Linked DNA regions of Azospira inquinata. The main gene of each other region encodes a partner of the protein of the gene in region 2 in a complex. Links are inferred from orthologs where the notes say so. Each region holds a gene or a part of one and is shown on either strand. Other genes may lie near its edges. The genes, in order: mfd and uvrA.

Region 1 (4,320 bases), 2.5 Mb from region 2 along the record:
CCCGGAAGAACTGGCGGCCATGAGCACCTGGATCGCCCGGGAACTGGGCCCGGACGTACCCCTCCATTTCACCGCCTTTCATCCGGACTGGAAAATGGGGGATACCCCGCCCACGCCCCTGGCCACCCTGACCCGGGCCCGGGCCATCGCCCGAGACGCCGGGCTCCACTACGTTTATACGGGCAATGTGCATGACCCGGAGGGGGGCACCACCTATTGCCCCCATTGCCACACCGGGGTGATACGCCGGGATTGGTATGACATCACCGACTACCGCCTGGATAGCCAGGGCCGCTGCCCGGATTGCGGCACGCCCCTGGCGGGGCGATTCGGCCCGGTTCCGGGGACTTTCGGCGCCCGGCGCATTCCGGTGCGCCTGGAAACGCCGGACTGAGACTGAGCCGGGCGTAGAAACCCCTCCGCCAGGCAGGGCTTTCTACGCCCATTTTCGCCGGCCCACCGCCTCCGGCCACCGGTCCCAATCCGCTATAATCCACCCTCCTGCCGCCCCGAACCCGGCCTTGCCGCCCAGTTGGGGCGTGCTGGCGTTGACCAACCCTGAAGCCCAGAACAGTCCCGTGTCCGCTCCCGCTCCCATCGCCCCCATCGATCACCCCGCCCTGCCTGCCTTGCCGCCCCTGCCCAAGCCGGGGGAACGGCTGCATCTGCCCCTTCTGGCCGGTTCCGCCGACGCCCTGGCCCTAGCCCGTCTGGCCCGCCAGGAAGGGGTAACGGCCGCCGGAGGAAAGCGCCGCATGCTGGCCGTGCTCACCGCCAGTCCGGCGGATGCCCGGCGCCTGCTGGAGGAAATTCCCTGGTTCGGGCCTGAACTCCGGGTGCGGCTCCTGCCCGACTGGGAAACCCTGCCCTACGACAACTTTTCCCCCCACCAGGATCTGGTTTCCGAGCGCCTCGCCACCCTCTACGCGGTCATGCGCCAGGAATGCGACATTCTCCTGGTGCCCGCGGCCTCCGCCGTCTATCGGCTGGTGCCCCCGGCCTATCTGGCGGCCTATACCTTTTTCATCAAGCAGGGGGAAAAGCTCAACGGGGATCAGCTGCGGGACCAGCTCACCCTGGCGGGCTACACCCACGTCACCCAGGTAGTCAGCCCGGGGGAATACTCGGTGCGGGGCGGGCTCATCGACCTTTACCCCATGGGCTCCCCCCTGCCTTACCGGATCGACCTCTTTGATGAAGAGGTGGAAACCCTGCGCACCTTCGACGCGGACACCCAGCGCACCCTCTACCCGGTGCCGGAAATCCGCCTCCTGCCGGCCCGGGAATTCCCCATGGACGACCAGGGCCGCAGCCACTTCCGCCAGCGCTTCCGGGAAGTGTTCGAGGGGGACCCGGCCAAGTCCGGCGTGTACAAGGATGTTTCCAACGGCATACCCTCCGCCGGTATTGAATACTGGCTGCCCCTGTTTTTCGACCAGACCGCCACCCTTTTCGACTATCTGGGGCAAGAAGCGGTCCTGTGCCTGCACCGGGACGTGGGGGAAGCCATCCGGGAATTCTGGAAGGAAACCCAGAGCCGTTACCGGCTCATGGCCGGGGACAAGGCCCGTCCCCTCCTGCCCCCGGATCAGCTGTTCCTCATGGAAGAAGCCTTTTTCCTGGCCGCCCAGCCCCTGGGCAAGGTGGTGGTCAATGGGGCGGAGGAGGAACACACCCGGGGCCGTCTGCCCCTGGCCGCCCCCCTGCCTCCCCTGGCGGTGGAACGGCGGGCGGAAGACCCGCTCCTGGCCTTAAAGCGCTTTCTGGACAGCTACCCCGGCCGGGTCATGGTCCTGGCCGAATCCGCCGGGCGCCGGGAAACTCTCCAGCAAATGCTGGGGGAACATGGCTTAAAGCCCGTCATTGGGGGGGATTTCCCCACCCTGCTGGGGGACGGCGCCCCCCTCAGCCTGGGGGTGGCTCCCTTGCAGGGGGGCTTTGCCCTGGACGGCCTGGCCCTGGTCACAGAAAACGAGCTGTACGCGGGCAGTCCCACCCGGCGCAGCCGCCGGGATGCCCAGCGCAAGGCCTCCGTGGAAAACTGGCTGCGGGACCTGACCGAACTCAAGGTGGGAGACCCGGTCGTCCATGAATCCCACGGCATCGGCCGTTACATGGGACTGGTACGCCTGGACCTGGGGGATGGGGAAATGGAGTTTCTCGAACTCCATTACGCCAACCAGGCCAAGCTCTACGTGCCCGTTTCCCAGCTCCATGTGATTTCCCGTTACTCCGGGAGCGAACCGGAAACCGCCCCCCTCCATACCCTGGGCTCGGGCCAGTGGGAAAAGGCCAAGAAAAAGGCAGCGGAACAGGCCCGGGACACGGCGGCGGAACTCCTGGCCATCTACGCCGCCCGGGCGGCCCGGCAGGGCCATGCCTTCCAGTTCAAGGACAGCGATTACGAGGCCTTTGCAGAGGGCTTCGGTTTCGAGGAAACCCCGGACCAGGCCCAGGCCATCGCCGCCGTGCTGGAGGACATGCAAAAGGGCAAGCCCATGGACCGGCTGGTCTGCGGCGATGTGGGCTTTGGCAAGACGGAAGTGGCCCTGCGGGCGGCCTTCGTGGCCGTGGCCGGGGGCAAGCAGGTGGCCGTGCTGTGCCCCACCACCCTGCTCTGCGAACAGCACTACCAGACCTTCAAGGACCGGTTCGCCGACTGGCCGGTGACCATCACCGAACTCTCCCGCTTCAAAACCGCCAAGGAAAGCAGCCAGGCCATAAAGCAACTGGGGGAAGGCAAAATCGACATCGTCATCGGCACCCACAAGCTGATCGGCAAGGAGGTCCAGTTCTCCCGCCTAGGGCTGGTAATCATCGACGAAGAACACCGCTTCGGGGTACGCCAGAAGGAAGCCCTCAAGGCCCTGCGGGCGGAGGTGGACGTGCTCACCCTCACCGCCACCCCCATTCCCCGCACCCTGGCCATGAGCCTGGAAGGCCTGCGGGACTTTTCCGTCATCGCCACCGCGCCCCAGAAGCGGCTGGCCATCAAGACCTTCGTCACCAAACAGTCCGACGGGGTGATTCGGGAAGCGGTGCTGCGGGAATTGAAGCGGGGCGGCCAAGTGTATTTCCTCCACAACGAGGTGGATACCATCGCCAACATGCAGGAACGGCTCACCAAGCTGGTGCCGGAGGCCCGCATCGTGGTAGGCCACGGCCAGATGAGCGAGCGGGAGCTGGAGCGGGTGATGCGAGACTTCACCGGCCAGCGGGCCAACCTGCTGCTGTGCACCACCATTATCGAAACGGGCATCGACAATCCCCACGCCAACACCATCCTCATCAACCGGGCAGAAAAGTTCGGTCTGGCCCAGCTACACCAGCTACGGGGCCGGGTCGGCCGCTCCCACCACCAGGCCTACGCCTATCTCCTGATCCAGGACGAAAAAGCCCTCACCAAGCAGGCCAAGCAGCGCCTGGAAGCCATCCAGCACATGGAAGAGCTGGGGGCCGGTTTCTACCTGGCCATGCACGACCTGGAAATCCGGGGGGCCGGGGAGGTGCTAGGGGACAACCAGTCCGGGGAAATGCAGGAAGTGGGCTTCAACCTTTATACGGACATGCTCAACCGGGCCGTGGCCGCCTTAAAACAGGGCCAGTCCCTGGAAGACGAGGACCTGACCCAGCCCCTGGGTCTGACCACGGAAATCAATCTCCACGCCCCGGCCCTTCTGCCCGACGCCTACTGCCCGGATGTGAATGAGCGCCTCAGCCTCTACAAGCGCCTCTCCAACTGCACCCAGGGAGAAGACCTGGATCAGTTGCAGGAAGAGCTTATCGACCGCTTTGGCGAACTGCCGCCCCAGGCCCAGAGCCTGCTGGCCACCCACCGCCTGCGCCTGGCCGCCAAGCCCCTGGGGGTCATCAAGCTGGATGCAGGCCCCAGCCAGGTGTTGGTGCAGTTTTGCCCCAATCCCCCCATCGATCCTTACAAAATCATCCAGCTCATCCAGAAAAACCGGAACTACAAACTGGCCGGACAGGATAAACTTTCACTTTCCCGTTCCTCTCCCACCCTGGCTGACCGGGTCGGTGCCGTAAAGGAACTGTTCCACCAACTCACCGCTTGATGAGGCGGCTTGCCCGCCCCCCCAGACCATGAACGTTTCCGACATCGACAACATCAATATCGCCGCTTTTGATCCCATGCCTACCCCGGCGGAGCTGATCGCCCGCCAACCCCTGTCTGACCGGGCCGCTGCTGTGGTGCGCCAGGGCCGTCAGGATCTGAGCAATATCCTCGACCGGAAGGATCACCGCCTGTTCGCCGTAGTGGGCCCCTGCTCCATCCACGACCCGGTGGCCGGGCTGGAT
Region 2 (3,627 bases):
GGCGGCGAAAAATTCGGCCAGGCTGACCTCGTTTTCGATGACCTGGGGCAGGCGGCGTTCTACGCCGCTGCGCCGGTCTTTCCAGCCCGCAGGGGGGCCGCTTTCTGTTTGGCGCCGGTCCTGGACCTGGCGATGGCGGGTGGCTTTCATGGCCTCACCTCTTGGTAATTTGTCTATGACGAATGGCCTAGTGATGAGTATGGAAGGGACGGGGGGAATTTTCGCGGCAATATTCCACGTTTTTTCCGGGGGAGCAGCGGTATGCCCACTTCGGTAAATAGACGGCCGGGTGGGGGCCAGGTCCTGGAGCGGACCTGGCCCTTTGGGCCTAGCGGGCCAGCAGGGGCTTTAAAAAGCGTCCCGTGTGGCTGTCCGGGGTGGCGGCGATGGCTTCCGGGGTGCCGGTGGCGATGATGCGGCCGCCCCCGTCCCCCCCTTCCGGCCCCAGATCCACCAGCCAGTCGGCGGTTTTGATCACGTCCAGGTTGTGCTCGATGACCACCACCGTATTGCCGTTATCCGCCAGGCGTTGCAGCACCTTGAGGAGCATGGCGATATCCTGGAAATGGAGGCCGGTGGTGGGTTCGTCCAGGATGTAGAGGGTGCGGCCCGTGTCCCGTTTGGAGAGTTCCAGGGCCAGCTTGACTCGTTGGGCTTCGCCGCCGGAGAGGGTGGTGGCGCTTTGCCCCAGGGTGACGTAGGAGAGACCCACATCCACCAGGGTTTGGAGCTTGCGGGCAATGCTGGGTACGGCGTCGAAAAATTCCCGGGCCTGTTCCACGGTCATGCCCAGGATGTCGTGGATGTTTTTGCCCTTGTAGAGAATTTCCAGGGTTTCCCGGTTGTACCGATGGCCGTGGCAGACGTCGCAGGGTACGTAAATGTCGGGCAGGAAGTGCATTTCCACCTTGAGCACCCCGTCCCCCTGGCAGGCTTCGCAGCGACCGCCCTTGACGTTGAAGGAAAAGCGGCCCGGACCGTAGCCCCGGGAGCGGGATTCGGGCACCCCGGCGAACAGCTCCCGAATGGGGGTGAGGACCCCGGTGTAGGTGGCCGGGTTGGAGCGGGGGGTGCGGCCGATGGGGCTCTGATCCACGTTGATGACCTTGTCGAAGTGGTCCAGCCCCTGGATTTCCTCGTATTCCGCCGGTTCGGTGGAGGCGTTGTAGAGGTGGCGGGCGGCCACGGCGTACAGGGTGTCGTTAATCAGGGTGGATTTGCCCGAGCCGGACACCCCGGTGATGCAGGTGAACAGGCCCACCGGCACTTCCAGGGTGACGTTTTTCAGGTTGTTGCCCTTGGCGCCGATGATGCGCAGCTGGCGTTCCGGGTCCGCCGGGCGGCGCTGGGCCGGTACGGCGATTTTCTTTTGCCCAGACAGGTAGGCGCCGGTGAGGGATTGGGGATTGGCGGCCACCTGTTCCGGAGTGCCTTCGGCGGTGACGTAGCCCCCATGGACCCCGGCCCCCGGGCCGATATCCACCACGTAATCCGCGGCCCGGATGGCGTCCTCGTCGTGTTCCACCACAATCACCGTATTGCCGATGTCTCGCAGCTGGGCCAGGGTTTTCAGGAGCCGGTCGTTATCCCGCTGGTGCAGGCCGATGGAGGGCTCGTCCAGCACATACATGACCCCGGTGAGGCCGGAACCGATCTGGCTAGCCAGGCGAATACGCTGGGCTTCACCCCCGGACAGGGTTTCTGCCGACCGGTCCAGGGACAGGTAATCCAGGCCCACGTTGATGAGGAACTGGAGCCGGGCGACGATTTCCTTGAGGATTTTTTCCGCCACCTGAGCCTTGTGCCCATGGAGTTCCAGGTGCTGGAAATATTCCCGGGCTTCGGCCAGAGGCAGGTGGCTGATCTGGTGCAGGGTCTTGCTGCCCACCCGCACATTGCGGGCTTCCAGGCGCAGGCGGCTGCCTTCGCAATGGGGGCAGGTGCGGTTGTTGATGAGCTTGGCCAGCTCTTCCCGCACCACCATGGAATCCGTTTCCTTGTAGCGCCGTTCCAGGTTGGGAATGATGCCTTCAAAGGGGTGTTCCTTGATGACCACCCGGCCCCGCTCATTCATATAGCGGAAGGGAATTTCCTCCTTGCCCGAGCCGAACAGCACCAGTTCCCGAATGGCGTCGGGGAGCTGTTTGAAGGGGGTGTCCACGTCGAAACTGTAGTGGTCCGCCAGGGAACCCAGCATCTGGAAGTAGAACTGGTTGCGCCGGTCCCAGCCCCGGATGGCTCCCGCCGCCAGGGACAGGTCCGGATGGGCTACCACCAGCTTGGGGTCGAAGAACTGGATGACCCCCAGGCCGTCGCACTTGGGGCAGGCGCCCATGGGATTGTTGAAGGAAAAGAGCCGGGGCTCTAGTTCCTGCAAGGCGTAGGAGCAGATGGGGCAGGCGAATTTGGCGGAAAACAGATGTTCCGTGCCCGAATCCATTTCCAGGGCGATGGCCCGGCCGTCCGCGTGGCGCAGGGCGGTTTCGAAGCTTTCCGCCAGGCGCTGGCGCATGTCTTCCCGTACCTTGAGCCGGTCCACCACCACGTCAATGTTGTGCTTCTGGCTTTTGGTGAGCTTGGGCAGGGCGTCGATTTCGTAAATTTTGCCGTCCACCCGCAGGCGTACGAAGCCCTGGGCCCGAAGGTCGGCGAACAGGTCCAGCTGTTCCCCTTTCCGGTTGGCCACCACGGGGGCCAGGATCATTAGCTTGGTTTCCTCCGGCAGGGCCAGGGCCGCATCCACCATCTGGGAGACGGTCTGGGCCTCCAGGGGCTCCCCGTGCTCCGGGCAATAGGGGGTGCCGGCCCGGGCGAAGAGGAGACGCAGGTAATCGTGGATTTCCGTCACCGTGCCCACGGTGGACCGGGGGTTGTGGCTGGTGGCCTTCTGCTCGATGGAAATGGCGGGGGACAGACCCTCGATCAAATCCACATCCGGTTTTTCCATGAGCTGGAGAAACTGGCGGGCGTAGGCGGAAAGGGACTCCACATAACGGCGCTGGCCTTCCGCATAGAGGGTGTCGAAGGCCAGGGAGGATTTGCCCGAGCCCGAAAGGCCGGTGATGACGATAAGTTTGTCCCGGGGCAGGTCCAGGCTGATGTTTTTGAGATTGTGCGTCCGCGCACCGCGGATCTTGATTTCGTCCATGGATTTTCAGCTGTGGGGTGAGGGCGGGGCCAGGGGCCCGAGGCCAAACCTTGAAATATACGGAATTCGGACGGCCATTACCAAGGATAAAGCTGGGCGGAGGAATGGGCCGGGGCGGGTGGGGCGGTGGTCATACGGCGGGGGGAATTCTACCGCCATCCGGGCCGGGCGGCGGCCACGCCCCGCTTTTTTCGCCCCCCTCGGTGGGCTGGGCGGGCAGACTGGGGTCAGGGCAAACCTGATAAGATACGCAACTTCCCGCCGGAAAACCGGTCTCTTTGGGTTTATCTCCCTTACCACTCCCATGTCGTCTTCCGTTTCCCCTGCCGTCGCTGACGGCTTGAATGCCCAGGAAAAGAAAGCCGGGGTCAGCCTGGCCGGTATTTTCGCCCTGCGCATGCTGGGCCTCTTCCTGATTCTTCCGGTTTTTGCGGTGTACGCCCATTCCCTGCCCAGCGGCAGCAACCTGGCCATGGTGG

The links.
Region 1: the proteins of uvrA (region 2) and mfd are in contact, whole or in part, in a crystal structure (PDB 4DFC), measured with the Escherichia coli proteins. The link is inferred for Azospira inquinata from one-to-one orthologs.

The regions. Positions count from the first base shown.
Region 1 is NZ_CP064782.1:3,261,758-3,266,077, forward strand. Bases 179-4,276 are described here. They hold mfd (transcription-repair coupling factor), read left to right. Parts: upstream 179-578; coding sequence 579-4,076; downstream 4,077-4,276. Other genes in these bases: amrS (AmmeMemoRadiSam system radical SAM enzyme), read left to right, coding at 179-394; Azoinq_RS14680 (3-deoxy-7-phosphoheptulonate synthase), read left to right, coding at 4,105-4,276. In the rest of the region: more of amrS, read left to right, coding at 1-178; more of Azoinq_RS14680, read left to right, coding at 4,277-4,320. UniProt on the Escherichia coli protein: Couples transcription and DNA repair by recognizing RNA polymerase (RNAP) stalled at DNA lesions. Mediates ATP-dependent release of RNAP and its truncated transcript from the DNA, and recruitment of nucleotide excision repair machinery to the damaged site.
Region 2 is NZ_CP064782.1:810,600-814,226, reverse strand. What follows is about bases 129-3,533. They hold uvrA (excinuclease ABC subunit UvrA), read right to left. Parts: upstream 3,149-3,533; coding sequence 329-3,148; downstream 129-328. Other genes in these bases: Azoinq_RS03595 (MFS transporter), read left to right, coding at 3,453-3,533; Azoinq_RS03605 (hypothetical protein), read right to left, coding at 129-150. Also shown: more of Azoinq_RS03605, read right to left, coding at 1-128; more of Azoinq_RS03595, read left to right, coding at 3,534-3,627. UniProt on the Escherichia coli protein: The UvrABC repair system catalyzes the recognition and processing of DNA lesions. UvrA is an ATPase and a DNA-binding protein. A damage recognition complex composed of 2 UvrA and 2 UvrB subunits scans DNA for abnormalities.